Regions from separate parts of the Paraburkholderia sp. FW306-02-B genome, predicted to be linked through region 4. Evidence: predicted binding sites of a transcription regulator. Region 4 holds the regulator's gene; each other region holds the start of a gene.
What was found. The regulator LexA, encoded in region 4, represses DNA repair genes until DNA is damaged. The targets are predictions, from matches to a motif close to ACTGTATNNNNATACAGT.
Positions count from the first base shown of each region.

Region 1 (3,937 bases), on a different contig from region 4:
CGCGACGACGGGAACGCCGTGACGCGCCGCGACGTGTTCGACGGCGCCGCGGTGAATATCGTCCATTGCACGCGCGTGCAATGTCAGTGCGACCCATGCGCGATCGCCGAAGGTCTGAGCGAACCACTCGACCTGCGTATCCAGTCTGTCTTCATCGGCGGGGTAGTCCGGTGACAGGATCGCGACGCACCCGGGCAGTCCCCGCAGGTGTCCAAAGGGCTTTTCCGGGTGCGCGAGATCCAGCGGCGCGAGCCGGTAACTGCCCTTGTGCGCGCGCATGCGGCCGAGCGTGATCAGCTCGGAGAGGTTGCCATAGCCTTCGCGCGTCATCGCCAGTGCGGTGAATGACAGGGCCGGCGAACCGTCGGCGTTGGTCAGGTGGAAGTGCGACCCGACGATGAAAGGCAGCCCGGCCTTCTTCGCCTCGACGTGCGCGCGCACGACGCCGGCAAGTGAGCATTCGTCCGTGACGGCCAGCGCGGCATAGCCGAGCTGTGCGGCGCGAGCGGCGAGATCCTCGGCGTGCGATGCGCCGTGCAGAAAGGAGAAGTTGGACGCGCACTGAAGCTCCGCATAGTCGGGCAGTGCGCCGTAGGTCGGCGCCATGGGCGATCACCCGAACAGGCCGTGCAGGAACCAGCGCGGCTCGCGTTCCTCGACGGCGCTTACGCGCTCCCGGAAGACCCAGTAGTGCAGCGCGTCTTCGGACTCCGCGACAAAATAATCTCGCGTCACCGGGTGCCCATCCTGCCAGCCGACCTCGATCCGTTCTCCCGGCGAGACCATGCGCAGCGGCGTGCCGTAGAACGGGCGGTGGCCGCGCATGATGAGCTGCAGCGGGTTGTCGAGCAGCCACGTGGGTCGCGGAAGATCTGGCGGCGGCAACATGGGCCTGGCGGTCTCGCCGATGGGAAGCCAGCGTGCGGCGACTTCCGGGCGGTGGTCGGCAACCGGAGCCGCCTTGAGCACGTTCTGCGCGCCGAGCCGGGCGACGAGCAGCTCCATCAGGCGCGCGTGATCCTGCGGCGAGCCGCCGGGCTCCGGGAACAGCGATTCGCTCGGCGTGTCCGCTTCGCGGACGTCCTTTGCATCGAGGCGAACGGCGACGACCGGCGCGGCCAGTTCGACGCGGCCCAGCCGTTCTTTCAGCAGGCGCACGAGGTGTTCCTCGCGTGACGTCGGTTCGCCAAGCGCGATTTCGATTGCCGTCGGCGGTACCGCCGCGCGGCCGCGTTCATGCTCGAGCTCAAGTACAAACCGCGCGATCGCCAGCTGTCGCGCCGACAGCCAGCCGGTCATCTGCAGGATCAGCCGCCGCGCCGCGAACAGCACGGCTTCCGCATGCTCGATCCGGTCGGGCAGCTCGAGCCGTGCGCTGAAGGCGGGAGGCAACTCCAGCCATTCGTACACTTCCGGCGCCGCGCCCGTTGCGCGATCGAGCGCATCGAGCAGGGCCGCGCCGCAGCGCTTCTTGAGCCCTGCGCGCGGTAGTCGCCGGACGTCGTCGACCGTTTCGCATCCCAGTCCGTCGAACCATTCGGCGTAGGGGCGCGCAGGCGGCAGGGCAGGTAACGGCACGCGACGCAGCATACGGTCGACGGAGCGCAACGTGAGCGCGATGCCAGCCGATGACCGGGCGAAGAGCCACGCGGCCTGTCCCGTCGGCGCAACGGCAAGTGTCGCGGTCACACCGAACGCGCTCACCGTTTCACCCGCCCGCCGGCGCAGTGGCCGGATGCCACCGAAGAGGCGCAGGCTCGCCGAGACGTCGGCCAGCACGACCGACTCCTCCGCCAGCACCACGTGGGGGGTGAACTGCAGCAGGGCGAACGCCACGCCAAGAACAAGCTCCGCTTCACGGGTGAGATCACGTTCCCGGATGACCGCGTCGGGGGCGAGCGTCAACACGCCACCGCGGCGCATACCGGACACGATCCCGGCCGAGTGCGCCGCGCGGTCGAGCGCGACAACGCGGTCCTTCTCCAGCACGACAAACCCGGCCTCATGGCGTGGCGTCGACCAGCGCGGGCGAAACGACTCGAGGGCGAGGTGCGGCAGATGTACGCCGATCCAGAGTTGCATATCGGCTCAACAGGGCAGGTGAAGGTACGAGAGGAACGAAAACGGGTTCGTCGCGCTGCGGTCCGCGGCGCTTGACGAACGTCACTTCAATACCGCCCCTGGCGGCTCGCAGCGCAAGCCGCAGCGGCGCCGGCGACGTCGCCTGGGCGGCCGCAAGCGGGCGAAACAGAAACAGCAGCGTGTCCGAGGCCTGCGCGGCCAGATGCAGGCGCCGCAGCGCTTCCTGCCGGACTTCGGCCTGCCAGAAGAGCAGGGCGCCGCAGGTGCCGGCACGCAGGATCTGCTCGGCGGCCCACAGCGCATCAGCCGTGCGTGGTGCGCGCAGCACGCAGGCCTGTGCTGCGGGAACGCCCAGCCACGCCAGTCCGGCGGGTTGTAGCCGATGCGGCGGCTGCAGCAGCAGCAAGGGGCGGGACGCGACGGTCGCCAGTGCGGGCTGCAGCAGACGCAGTTCACCGCAGCCCGGCTGTGGTGTGAGCAGTTCGGTGAGCGCGCCCGCGGGCCAGCCGCCGCCCGGCAGCTCGGCGGTTAGCGCGGCGTGGCCGCACGGCACCACCCGATCGAAACCGGCGGCCAGCTGCGAGGCTCGCCAGAGCGCAGGGTGAATTTCTTCAGGGTGACGGGGCAGGGCGCTCATGGGGCAAGAATACTGTATAAATATACAGTGTCTAGTGTAGCGCTTATCCCGGAAAAATGTAAAAGGGGTGGTCCGGGGGCCACGGCCAGTTGCTGGCAAGCCGTTTCCGGCCGGCGCAAGATCATCTTTCTCAACTGGCGCGGCGGCTATGGCCGCTGCTTGCAGCGGTGTGACGACGTGATAGCTGGTGCCGCGAACCGTTGGCTTAACTTCAGGGGTGGGCGCCATACGCATTGTGGTCTTCCGCATAGAAGGATGTTGCTCGAGCGTGCAAAATCCAGCCATAAGTACACGCCCACGTTGTTCGGTTCGTCCGCTTACAAAGACGATACACCCGCGACTTCAAGATAGGATGCCTAACAAATGGCACTTACAATGTACTCGCCGGAGGAATTTCCTGGTCTCCCTTGCACGCACGCCACATCCGCACAAGGCATATGTCTGTATCACGTTTACACGGGGCGCAATGCGTGGCACTCGACCTGGATAAATCGTTACAACAACGAGTGCTTGCACGCGTCACGGCGAGAGGCCGAACTCTATGCTGAAACCTTGCGAAAAGAAGGCACAGTTCTTTACATCCAGGAACTTCCCGCACTCGTGGTTCGAAGCAAGGCAGGATGCTTGATTGCGACGCAAATCAATACAGATTCCCCGTTGCGGGTCTACAAGCCCTATTTCAAGATGGACGGCGGCACCGCGGAAAACCCGGAGTGGGGCATCCACTGGTTGCACAAGGACACAGATCTCAGCAGGATTGCGGATTCCTTAAGGCCGACCAGCAGTTGGTGGAGCGTTAGACCGCCCGCCCAGGACTCCGTGATTGTGCTAGCGTCCGAGAAGCCATTCTGCCGATTTGATCGCATACCCGATCAACCCACGCTTTTTCGCGGTTTTACTATTGGCAGTGGCTATCGGCTTGGGTGGGAAGCAACCAAACAAGCCCTTGACCCCGAGCCGGTTCGATATCTCGAACGAATGTTTTCAATTCCGCACCCAGTCATATTCCCGGCAGGCTTTGATTCAAGAATGCCTCTTGGAGGGAGGCAGGATTGAGTCGCGGTGACCTGGCGCGGGCAACGTTTTGAAATCAAAGACAGGTCCACGACGCGTTGTCGTGTCGCCTCAAAGAGACCTGACGGCACTGATCATAGCTGGCGAGGTAGTTCACGACGCCTCTCGAAAAACCGTCAGGTTACCTTGATTGCGTGTTGTATT
Region 1 is NZ_JBYSXZ010000004.1:85,406-89,342, forward strand. It holds gene AC3WOG_RS37165 (error-prone DNA polymerase) at 1-606, opposite strand, end outside; gene AC3WOG_RS37170 (Y-family DNA polymerase) at 613-2,082, opposite strand; gene imuA (translesion DNA synthesis-associated protein ImuA) at 2,003-2,719, opposite strand; gene AC3WOG_RS37180 (hypothetical protein) at 3,083-3,775, shown strand.
Region 1: the regulator LexA is predicted to act here: its motif matches at 2,731-2,748, upstream of imuA (translesion DNA synthesis-associated protein ImuA).

Region 2 (3,937 bases), 1.4 Mb from region 4:
CGTAGCGCAGCCGATCTGCGAGAACGCATCGCGATGCGCCTGCGCAACCGGCAGCAACGACACGGATAAACGGTCGAGGACGCGCGCAAGCGAAGTCTCCTTCACTACATGCCAACGCTGTCCCTGCCGATTGGCGCACGCTTGCGCCAACAACCACGCGCCCCACGCGGTCGGCGCACAAGCGATGCGCGTCGTATAGCCGAATTCAGCCACCGTGGCGGATACTCTCGACAACAACACTCGCAAGCCGCCGAATAATCTCAAACCGGAGCCTACTTCCAGCAGCAACGTGTGTGCGTGGGCGAGCGACACTTTCGGTGTGTACATCAGCAATGCAAGCGCCATCGCTTCGAATGCCTGAGTTTCACGGGTGGTATCTGCGGCAAGCATTTTGAGACCTGGTGCCAACGCCAATGCATACGAGCGCGAATGACCGGCATGCACACCGGCACGCAATGCGTCGAAATCGGGCAACAGAATGTGTGCGTGATCGGCCAGCGCATAGCAATACCCACCGCCGACATCTTCGCCGACGGGAAGTTGGCTTGCGTCGGCGCCCGGCTCAGGCCGATTCGACCTGGCGGGCAAACCATCCGGAAGCGGCATGAGAGGCTTCACTGCTTCCAGCGACAAGAGTGGCAATGTGACTGCGATCCACAACATGATTGATCTCTCGTCCTTGATTGCTAACGCCCCCGTTCTCCGGCAACACGACGCCTTGTAACGGCAAAATGAGACGCAGAGGCTCTGCTAGCGGCGGGCCGCGACGCTTGAAGATATCGATCGAGATGCCGATCTCCTGCAACCATTGGCGACGGTTAATCGTCTGCGCATTGGCCGGCAAAAGTGGTTCGCAGATCATCCGCAATGGCGCCGGCGAAGATTGCGTAGCGGCTTCAACAGGACGGATCAGAAATACCAGCGATGCCGACTCCTGAGCTGCCACTTGCAGACGCCGAACCTTATCGGCGCGCGCATTCGGTAGCCACACCAGTACCGCGCCGATGCCATCCTGTTTCAATGCTTGAGCCGCGGCCCATAGAGACTGGTCTTCACCCGGGCGCACCCATAGGACTCGCCCGACATCGACACCCCAAGCCCTCAGTGCCGCGGCACATGGCTGGTAAGGCGGCGCCACGAGCATGACGTGCCGTTCGGCTTGCGTCGTAAGATGCCGAAGCGTGTGAGCGAGCAGGCGCACCTCGCCCACTCCGCCATGTTCGATCAGTAGCTCCGTCAGGCCGCCGGCCGACCAGCCTTGTCCCGGCAGCAGTTGATCCAGCGCGGCGTAGCCGCTGGAAATTACTCGCGAGTCCGCCTCGGCAAGCTCATTGCCCTGCCACACCTGACGCCGCAATTGCGGCGTCAGTGCGGTCGTCGCAAGCTGAATTGCTGCTGCCATAGACACGCTCTTTCAATGGGTAATGCTCTGCCCCACCCGGCATCGGGCAAGCATCAGACGGCAAATTTTCACTGTATATTTATACAGTATTTTGAGAAGGATGTTAAGACGGAACGACGCTGCGCGGTGCGTACAGAGGGACATTTAGGGTGGGCGATGAAGCTCACGCGGCTTGTCGTTTGCAGGTTTTATGCGGCGCAGCGATTGCTGTTTTTGGGGCTGCGGCTACGCATGGGGGGAAAGCCGGATTTGGCTGCTGCGGAGGGGCTCGGGGATGCTATAGCGCGGTGTATGTACACGGCAATGGAGGGCTTTTTTGCGTTGCGGTTTTCGGGCCGTAAACGCAGAAACCCCACCGTTGCGGGGTGGGGTTTCTGGTCTTGCATGGGAGCCTGACGATTACCTACTTTCACACGGGAATCCGCACTATCATCGGCGTGGAGTCGTTTCACGGTCCTGTTCGGGATGGGAAGGGGTGGGACCGACTCGCTATGGTCATCAGGCATGACTTGTTGCCGTACTGTTCTTTGGGAACAGCACAACCAATCGGGAAGAAGTAGTTTCTGGTGATGCTCACCAGAGGGAGTTGTGTTGTTTCCGGCACAACATCGATCTCAACCTGTGTGTTCTGCTACCCCATCTGGGGGTTCACACGCATCCCCTTCGGGGATCGGACCAGAGTAAGGGCTTTGCATGGGCCCGGAGCAAGTGCTAAAGCACTCACTCCGGCCGACAGCTAAAGCGCTAACGCTGGTCGAGACACACCTGTTATAGGATCAAGCCTTACGGGCAATTAGTATCAGTTAGCTTAACGCATTACTGCGCTTCCACACCTGACCTATCAACGTCCTGGTCTTGAACGACCCTTCAAGGGGCTCGAAGCCCCGGGGATATCTCATCTTAAGGCGAGTTTCCCGCTTAGATGCTTTCAGCGGTTATCTCTTCCGAACATAGCTACCCGGCGATGCCACTGGCGTGACAACCGGTACACCAGAGGTTCGTCCACTCCGGTCCTCTCGTACTAGGAGCAGCCCCCTTCAAATATCCAGCGCCCACGGCAGATAGGGACCAAACTGTCTCACGACGTTTTAAACCCAGCTCACGTACCTCTTTAAATGGCGAACAGCCATACCCTTGGGACCGGCTACAGCCCCAGGATGAGATGAGCCGACATCGAGGTGCCAAACACCGCCGTCGATATGAACTCTTGGGCGGTATCAGCCTGTTATCCCCAGAGTACCTTTTATCCGTTGAGCGATGGCCCTTCCATACAGAACCACCGGATCACTATGACCTGCTTTCGCACCTGCTCGACTTGTCGGTCTCGCAGTTAAGCACGCTTATGCCATTGCACTATCAGCACGATTTCCGACCGTACCTAGCGTACCTTCGTACTCCTCCGTTACACTTTGGGAGGAGACCGCCCCAGTCAAACTGCCTACCATGCACTGTCCCCAGTCCGGATCACGGACCAAGGTTAGAACCTCAAACAAACCAGGGTGGTATTTCAAGGACGGCTCCACGGAAACTGGCGTTCCCGCTTCATAGCCTCCCACCTATCCTACACAGATCGGTTCAAAGTCCAATGCAAAGCTACAGTAAAGGTTCATGGGGTCTTTCCGTCTAGCCGCGGGGAGATTGCATCATCACAAACACTTCAACTTCGCTGAGTCTCGGGAGGAGACAGTGTGGCCATCGTTACGCCATTCGTGCAGGTCGGAACTTACCCGACAAGGAATTTCGCTACCTTAGGACCGTTATAGTTACGGCCGCCGTTTACCGGGACTTCAATCAAGAGCTTGCACCCCATCATTTAATCTTCCGGCACCGGGCAGGCGTCACACCCTATACGTCCACTTTCGTGTTTGCAGAGTGCTGTGTTTTTATTAAACAGTCGCAGCCACCAGTTTATTGCAACCCCTTCACCCTCCTGGCGCAGGCCAGTCAGGCTACAGGGGCGTACCTTATCCCGAAGTTACGGTACCAATTTGCCGAGTTCCTTCTCCCGAGTTCTCTCAAGCGCCTTAGAATACTCATCTCGCCCACCTGTGTCGGTTTGCGGTACGGTCCTGTTAAACTGAAGCTTAGAGGCTTTTCTTGGAACCACTTCCGATTGCTTCTTCACCGAAGTGAATGGCCTCGCACCCTTGAATTCCGCGCCCGGATTTGCCTGAGCGCCTTCTCCAATGCAAGGACCGGGACTTCCAACACCCGGACAACCTTCCGCGATCCGTCCCCCCATCGCATTTAACAATGGTGCAGGAATATTAACCTGCTTCCCATCAGCTACGCATTTCTGCCTCGCCTTAGGGGCCGACTCACCCTACGCCGATGAACGTTGCGTAGGAAACCTTGGGCTTACGGCGAGGGGGCCTTTCACCCCCTTTATCGCTACTCATGTCAGCATTCGCACTTCCGATACCTCCAGCGCACTTTTCAATGCACCTTCGCAGGCTTACGGAACGCTCTCCTACCATGCACATTACTGTGCATCCGCAGCTTCGGTATATTGCTTAGCCCCGTTACATCTTCCGC
Region 2 is NZ_JBYSXZ010000001.1:1,387,680-1,391,616, reverse strand. It holds gene AC3WOG_RS06130 (Y-family DNA polymerase) at 1-663, opposite strand, end outside; gene imuA (translesion DNA synthesis-associated protein ImuA) at 563-1,402, opposite strand; rRNA gene rrf (5S ribosomal RNA) at 1,793-1,905, opposite strand; rRNA gene AC3WOG_RS06115 (23S ribosomal RNA) at 2,175-3,937, opposite strand, start outside.
Region 2: the regulator LexA is predicted to act here: its motif matches at 1,473-1,490, upstream of imuA (translesion DNA synthesis-associated protein ImuA).

Region 3 (3,937 bases), 1.1 Mb from region 4:
GATCGTCGTGCCGGAGAAACCTCGCGACGCCAGAAAACGCGCCTGCTTAGCCCGGTCAACGGCCGTTTCGGGAAGCTGACCGAATTTCTTTCGCCATACGGCTTGAGCACGAGCCAACTCGGTTTCGCGCAATTGCGCGCTGGCTTCTTCGACCAGAGTCTGATCGACTGCGTGCTGCTTCAACTCGCCAACGATCCGGCTCGCGCCCAACCGCGACGAGCGCCGATGAATCAGGCTTTCCGCGAAACGCGAATCGGACAGCCAGTTTTCGGTCTCAAGCGCGTCGAGCAAGGTTTCGAGCGAATCGGTTTCTTCGACAAACGGCTTCAGCTTGCGCGCGAGTTCGGACCGGCTGTACTCGCGCCGCGATAAATAACCAAGGGCGCGACCTTTTAGCGAACGGGCTGGGTGTTGGGATTTTTTCGCACCGCTGTCTTCCGGTTTCGCTTCGCCAGGTGTGCGACGCGAGCGGGTGTAGGTGGTTTCGGAAGGATCCGAGGCGGTTTGTGCGGAAGACTCAGACTGCGCGCCCCGACCTGCGGCGCGATCATGTGCGCCGAAGGATTCGAAGGGATCGGCGTCGTCACGCGGGCCGCCCGCGTGACGTCCAGCATTGGACAACGGCCGGCCCTTGCGTATCACGCGACGGTTACTCCTCTTCGTCCGCGACTTCGGCGCCTGCGCCGGTCACCGCGTCCGCCATTGCATTCACGCCCAGCGATTCGCGGATACGATTTTCGATCTCACGGGCGATGTCCGGATTTTCGCGCAGGAATTCGCGCGCGTTGTCCTTACCCTGACCGATCCGTTCGCCGCTGTAGCTATACCAGGCGCCAGCCTTGTCGACGATCTTCGCTTGCACACCGAGGTCGATGATTTCGCCCTGGCGCGAAATACCTTCGCCATACAGGATGTCGAAAATCGCTTCGCGGAACGGTGGCGACACCTTGTTTTTGACGACCTTCACGCGCGTTTCGTTGCCGATCACTTCGTCGTTCTTCTTGATCGAACCGATCCGGCGAATGTCCAGACGCACCGACGCGTAGAACTTCAGCGCGTTGCCGCCCGTGGTGGTTTCCGGGTTGCCGAACATCACGCCGATCTTCATGCGGATCTGGTTGATGAAGATCACGAGGCAGTTCGTGCGCTTGATCGTGCCGGTGAGCTTGCGCAGCGCTTGCGACATCAGACGCGCTTGCAGACCCGGCAGCGAGTCGCCCATTTCGCCTTCGATTTCAGCCTTCGGCACGAGTGCCGCGACCGAGTCGATCACGATCATGTCGATCGAGCCCGAGCGCACCAGTGCGTCGGCAATTTCGAGCGCCTGTTCACCGGTGTCCGGCTGCGAAACCAGCAGGTCGTTCACGTTCACGCCGAGCTTGCTCGCGTACTGGATGTCCAGCGCGTGTTCCGCGTCGATAAACGCTGCCGTGCCGCCTATCTTCTGCATTTCAGCGATGACTTGCAGCGTCAGCGTGGTTTTACCGGACGATTCCGGGCCATAAATTTCGACCACACGGCCACGCGGCAAACCGCCGACGCCCAGCGCGATGTCGAGGCCGAGCGATCCGGTTGAGACCACCTGGATGTCTTCGATTACCTCACCTGCGCCGAGCCGCATGACCGACCCTTTGCCGAACTGCTTTTCGATCTGCGCAAGCGCGGCAGCGAGTGCCTTGCTTTTTTCAGCAGTCAGTCCAGCCGAGCCTTTCTTGCTTTCTTCCATGAATCGTCCTTTGCTATGATGAACGGCGTCTGAGGCAGATGTGCAGCCCATTCATCACGGACAGCACACTAAACTCAGACACTGTATAAAAAAACAGTAGTTTTGGCAAGCGCGATTCTCATGCGAACGCGCATTTTTACCGCCGCGCCGCCCAAACTACCCACAATAATTTTCGGAGACCGCTGTGCGCCCGGGGGACACCCCACGGTGCCGGCAGAGCCCAGGCTGGCGCACCATGCGAATTCTGATTGCCGAAGACGACAGCATACTCGCGGACGGTCTGGTTCGATCACTCCGCCAATCGGCCTATGCTGTCGATCACGTCAAGAGCGGCGTCGAGGCGGACACTGCCCTGTCGATGCAAACGTTCGACCTGTTGATTCTCGATCTCGGCCTGCCGCGCATGTCCGGGCTCGAGGTGCTGCGCCGCCTCCGCGCGCGCAATTCGACCGTGCCGGTGCTGATCCTCACGGCTGCGGACAGCGTCGACGAACGTGTCAAAGGACTCGACCTCGGCGCCGACGATTACATGGCCAAACCCTTCGCGCTGAACGAACTCGAAGCGCGCGTGCGCGCGTTGACGCGGCGCGGCGCCGGCGGCGGCCCGACGGTGGTGCGGCATGGCTCGCTGTCGTTCGATCAGGTCGGCCGGATTGCGTATGTCAATGAGCAGGTGATCGACCTGTCGGCGCGCGAACTGGGTTTGCTCGAAGTGCTGCTGCAACGGATCGGCAGGCTGGTGTCGAAGGAACAGCTCGTCGACCATCTGTGCGAATGGGGCGAAGAAGTCAGCAATAACGCGATCGAGGTCTACGTACACAGGCTGCGCAAGAAAATCGAGCCGAGCGGCGTACGCATCATCACCGTGCGCGGGCTGGGATATTGTCTTGAGAAAGCCACGCTGCCGGCCAATGCGAACACGACTGCAACGCCTGCGGCTGACCCCGAGCCGCCCTCCTCGCCTCCGTCCGGCGCGACGCCGGCGAGCCACCACTACAAATAGAGGGCGCCATGTCCGCACGCGCAGATCGCGCCACGGCGCACGCGGCGGACCTCGACGAGGCGCGCGACGAGCGCTACGCCAACCCGTTCGCCCCGCCCGACGAGACCGAAGCCGCCGCCCTGGCACGCCCGCGCTCGCTGTTCGGCGAGATTCTCGACTGGATGCTGGCGCCGCTGCTGTTGCTATGGCCGATGAGCCTCGCGGTCACCTATCTGGTCGCCAAGTCGATCGCCAATGGGCCGTTCGATCGCGCGCTCGAAACCGACGCCTACGTGCTCGCCCGCCAGATTCATCCGGTCAACGGCGTGGCGGAGCTGGCGCTGCCCGACTCTACCCGCGATTTTCTGCGCGCCGACAACATCGATAGCGTGTTCTATCAGGTGCTCGGCACGCGCGGCGAGCTGGTGGGCGGCGAGCGCGACATGCCGCTGCCGCACGAGGAAGACCGGCCGCAGCCCGGCCTCGTCGAATTTCGCGACGACGTGCTGCGCGGCAACGATATCCGCGTCGCCTATACAACCGTCGAGTTTCCACAGACGCCCGGCGCGCAACCCGTACTGGTGCAAGTCGCCGAGACGCTCGACAAACGCAGCCAGCTCGCCAACGACATCATCAAAGGTGTGATCCTGCCGCAGTTCGTGATCCTGCCGCTGGCGATCCTGCTGGTGTGGTTCGGCCTGTCGCGCGGCCTCGCGCCGCTACACGCGCTGCAGGTGCACATCCGCGCGCGCCGCCCCGACGATCTCTCGCCGCTCGAAGCACGCCGCGCGCCGCCGGAAATCGAGCCGCTGGTCACGTCGTTCAACGATCTGCTAACGCGCCTCGAACAGAATATGGAATTGCAAAAGCGCTTCATCGCCGATGCCGCGCATCAGATGAAAACGCCGCTTGCCGGCCTGCGCACGCAGGCCGAACTGGCGCTGCGTCAGGACACCTCTGAAGAAGTCCACCGTTCGCTCGAACAGATCGCCACCAGCTCCGAACACGCGGCGCGCCTCGTCACGCAACTGCTTGCGTTGGCGCGCGCGGAGAACCGCATGTCGGGGCAGGTTTTCGCGCCGGTCGAGCTGACCGAGGTGGCGCGCAACGCCGTGCGCGACTGGGTTCAAGCCGCGCTCGCCAAGCAGATGGACCTCGGCTACGAAGCGCCCGACGAACCGGTCGACGTGGACGGCAATCCGGTCATGCTGCGCGAGATGCTGTCGAAT
Region 3 is NZ_JBYSXZ010000001.1:3,935,953-3,939,889, forward strand. It holds gene recX (recombination regulator RecX) at 1-642, opposite strand, end outside; gene recA (recombinase RecA) at 650-1,726, opposite strand; gene AC3WOG_RS17525 (response regulator) at 1,962-2,729, shown strand; gene AC3WOG_RS17530 (sensor histidine kinase) at 2,738-3,937, shown strand, end outside.
Region 3: the regulator LexA is predicted to act here: its motif matches at 1,807-1,824, upstream of recA (recombinase RecA).

Region 4 (3,937 bases):
GTCAGCCGATACGACGCGAGCACGCGCGGCGAACTTACCGCGCGCACGAACTGACTCCAGTCGAGCGTCGCCGTCTTGAGAAAAGTAGCCGCAAGCGGAATCAGCACCACGAGGCTCAAATAAGCCACCGTGATGCCGAGTGTCAGGCCAAAACCGGGCAAGGCGCTCGGTTTTCGGAAGGTCAGCGTCGTCATGCTGGATACTCTTTCAGGGTTGATGCGCGCGGCTTTTTTTGTCTTCTGGCTGGCCAAAAAGCGCGCCAGCCGGGCGCGCTTTTTGGCGAGTGGTTACCGCGTCTGTCCGCCTATGCCGGTTCAGGCATCGACAGTCTTACTGCGGCTGGTAAATCGAATCGAACACGCCACCGTCTGCAAAATGCGTCTTCTGCGCATTCGCCCAGCCGCCGAACGAGTCGTCCACCGTGTACAGCTTCAGCTTCGGAAACTTTGCGGTCAGCTCGGCCGGCACCTTGTTCGAACGTGGACGGTAGAAGTTTTTCGCGGCGATTTCCTGACCCTGCTCGCTATACAGGAAGTTCAGATACGCTTCGGCCAGCTTGCGCGTGCCGTGCTTGTCGACCACCTTGTCCACCACCGCAACCGGCGGCTCGGCCAGAATGCTCACCGACGGCACGACGATCTCAAACTTGTCCGGACCGAATTCCTTCAGCGACAGGAACGCTTCGTTTTCCCACGCGATCAGCACGTCGCCGATGCCCCGTTGCACGAAGCTGGTAGTCGCGCCGCGCGCACCCGAATCCAGTACGCCGGCATTCTTATAGAGCTTACCGACGAATTCCCTGGCCTTCTGGTCGTTGCCGCCCGGCTGATGTTCGGCATATGCCCATGCAGCCAGATAGTTCCAGCGCGCGCCGCCTGAAGTCTTCGGATTCGGCGTAACGATCGACACGCCCGGCCTGGTCAGATCGTCCCAGTCCTTGATGTGCTTCGGGTTGCCCTTGCGCACGAGGAATACGATCGTCGACGTGTACGGCGACGCGTTATCCGGCAAACGCTTTTGCCAACCCTTGTCCAGCAAACCCTTATTGGCCAGCGCATCGATGTCGTAGGCCAGCGCCAGCGTCACGACGTCCGCTTGCAAACCGTCGAGCACCGAACGCGCCTGAGCGCCCGAACCGCCGTGCGACTGCTTGAAGGTGATCGACTCGCCCGTCTTCGTCTTCCACTCCTTGCCGAATGCCTGATTGACGTCCTGATACAGTTCGCGCGTCGGGTCGTACGACACGTTCAGCAGCGTCGTGTCGGCGGCGTGCGCCTGCGCCATCACGCCGACAGCCGTTGCCGCGCCGAACGCGAGCGCCGCGATGAGTTTTCCGGTCTTGCCTGCCAGCCCCGTGCCCTGATGGTTCATGCCAACTTTCTCCGCGTTGTAGTCCGCTGAAACAGCGTGTGGTGTTGTTTTGCGTCGCGGTCACGTGCACATGAGCGCCAACTCGGAGGCCAGTCTATCGAAGGGCTTTCATCATTAAAAATAATGTTTCTTCATTTTTTAATACGCAAAAGTGGTAATGACAGCTGGATAAGGCGTTGCGGCACGAAAACAGGTGTTGGAACGTCCTTCTGCGGCGCAGGAACGCCACACCAGCCGACGAACTTAAAGTAAAGCTTGAATTGCGCCGAATACTGTATAAAAATACAGTCACCTGTTCATACATACAGTGGCGCCATGACCAAACTCACCGCACGACAGCAGCAGGTTTTCGATCTGATTCGCCGGGCCATCGAACGCACCGGCTTCCCTCCCACCCGCGCGGAAATCGCCGCCGAGCTGGGCTTCAGTTCGGCCAACTCGGCCGAAGAACACCTGCGGGCCCTGGCCCGCAAGGGTGTGATCGAACTCGCGGCGGGAGCGTCGCGCGGCATCCGTCTGCTGGCGGGCCCCGAAGATTCGCCGCATCAGTTCACGCTGCCGCACGCCAGCATCATGCAACTGTCGCTGCCGCTGATCGGCCGGGTCGCGGCCGGTAGCCCGATCCTCGCGCAGGAACATATCTCGCAGCACTATGCGTGCGACCCGGCGCTGTTCTCAAGCAAGCCGGACTACCTGCTGAAAGTTCGCGGCCTGTCAATGCGTGACGCCGGCATCTTCGACGGCGACCTGCTGGCGGTGCAAAAGAAGAGCGAAGCGAAAGACGGCCAGATCATCATCGCGCGCCTAGGCGACGACGTGACGGTCAAGCGCTTGAAGCGCCGGCCGAACGGCATCGAGCTGATCGCCGAGAACCCCGACTACGAAAACATCTTCGTTCAGACCGGCAGTGCGGATTTCGCGCTGGAAGGCATCGCTGTTGGGCTGATCCGCCCCGGCGAGTTCTGAGCGCCTGCTTCTACCAACGCTTGTCCGACGCCAACGCGTCGCTGCCCCTACGTTGAATCGCCTGGAGAGACTCATGGAACGCCTTGCCCGCCTGCTGCCTTTTCGCCAGTTCGGTCGTTTGCGCCATCTGCGCAAGCTGGTGCCCTGTTCGCTGATCGAGGCGTCCACGGCCAGCTCTCCATCGCTATTCGACGAACCCGCATCGCGCGCGTCGAGCTTGCCGTCGTCGTTGCCGGCTTTCGCTCGCGTGTCGTTGAATTCGGGGCTGAATACGGCCGAGCCGGCGCGGCGCGCGCCGGTGCGCGTCTATCACGGGCCGTCGCGGTTGATCATGGTCGGCACGATAGACGCCGTGTGCCGGATGATCGATCGCTGCATCGCTGAAGAAGCCAATGTGCACGGCGCGGTGTTCGAGTAATGAGGTGTCGGGCGCGAGCGTGGTTGCCCTGCGGTTGGCCCACGGTTGCCCTTCGGTTGCCCCGCTCGCACCTCTTCAGATATTGCATCGCGTGGGATCGTTTTCGTGTGGCCGCGGTCCACGTTAGACCACCCTTGATAGAGAGCTCCACTCGATGGCAGTTTCGACACGCACCAAACGCAGCGCCACACGGCCGCTGATCGTTGTTCTGATTGTGATTGTGGTGGTGGCCGCACTGGGATTCGGCTACGCGTCGCCGTATATCGCGCTGAACAATCTGAAACGCGCGGCGGACGCGCGCGATACGGAAACCGTCAATCAGTATGTCGACTTTCCAGCGTTGCGCGAGAGCCTGAAGCAGCAGGTCACCGGCTTGCTGACACGCCGGCTCGACGCACATGGCAACGGCAACCCATTCGCCGCGATCGGCGCGATGATCGGCGTTGCGCTGATCGGTCCGCTAGTGGACGCGTATGCGACACCGGACGGCGTTGCTGCATTGCTGAACGGCATGCCGCCGCGTGGCGAACCGGGCGAACGGCCGCCTGCACCGCCTACCGCGAAAAACGCACCGGGCGCCACTGCGCCGACGCCCTCTGCCGAAAGCAGTACCGCCAATGGCACGGCTAACAACGCAACCAACAGCGCCACGCCGCCGCAACCGCCGCAAACCACGGCTGGCTATCGCGGCATCAACGAATTCGTCATCAGGTATCAGCACGGCGCGGGCGACGCGCGCTACGCCGCGATCTTGCGGCGCGAAGGTTTGTTCACATGGAAGCTGGCCGCGGTCGACCTGAACGACTGATCGTTCGGCCGACGCGGTTCATGATGCTGCCGTCAAGCCGCCGCTTGCTGCTGTTCCTGCGCGGACGAACACGCCACCAGAATGCTGCAGGAGACCCGGTCGAGCAGCGGCGTATTCCCTGCGCCCATCCACCAGCGCGACAGGCCAGTGCGGCAACGGTGGCCGACCACCACCAGGTCGACATGCAGTTCGTTGGCGAGATTGGCAATCTCGTCGATGGGATGACCGAACGCAAAATGTCCTTGCGCGCTGACGCCGCGCTCGGTGAGCCAGTCCACCCCTTCCTGAAGGATGTCACGAGCAGTTTTCTCGAAGCTGCCGCAGGCCACGTCGGTGAGCAGGCCCGCGCTTTGTGCAATGCTCGAACGCATGTC
Region 4 is NZ_JBYSXZ010000001.1:2,812,297-2,816,233, forward strand. It holds gene cysT (sulfate ABC transporter permease subunit CysT) at 1-194, opposite strand, end outside; gene AC3WOG_RS12425 (sulfate ABC transporter substrate-binding protein) at 331-1,371, opposite strand; gene lexA (transcriptional repressor LexA) at 1,687-2,337, shown strand; gene AC3WOG_RS12435 (hypothetical protein) at 2,411-2,755, shown strand; gene AC3WOG_RS12440 (DUF2939 domain-containing protein) at 2,910-3,563, shown strand; gene AC3WOG_RS12445 (universal stress protein) at 3,596-3,937, opposite strand, start outside.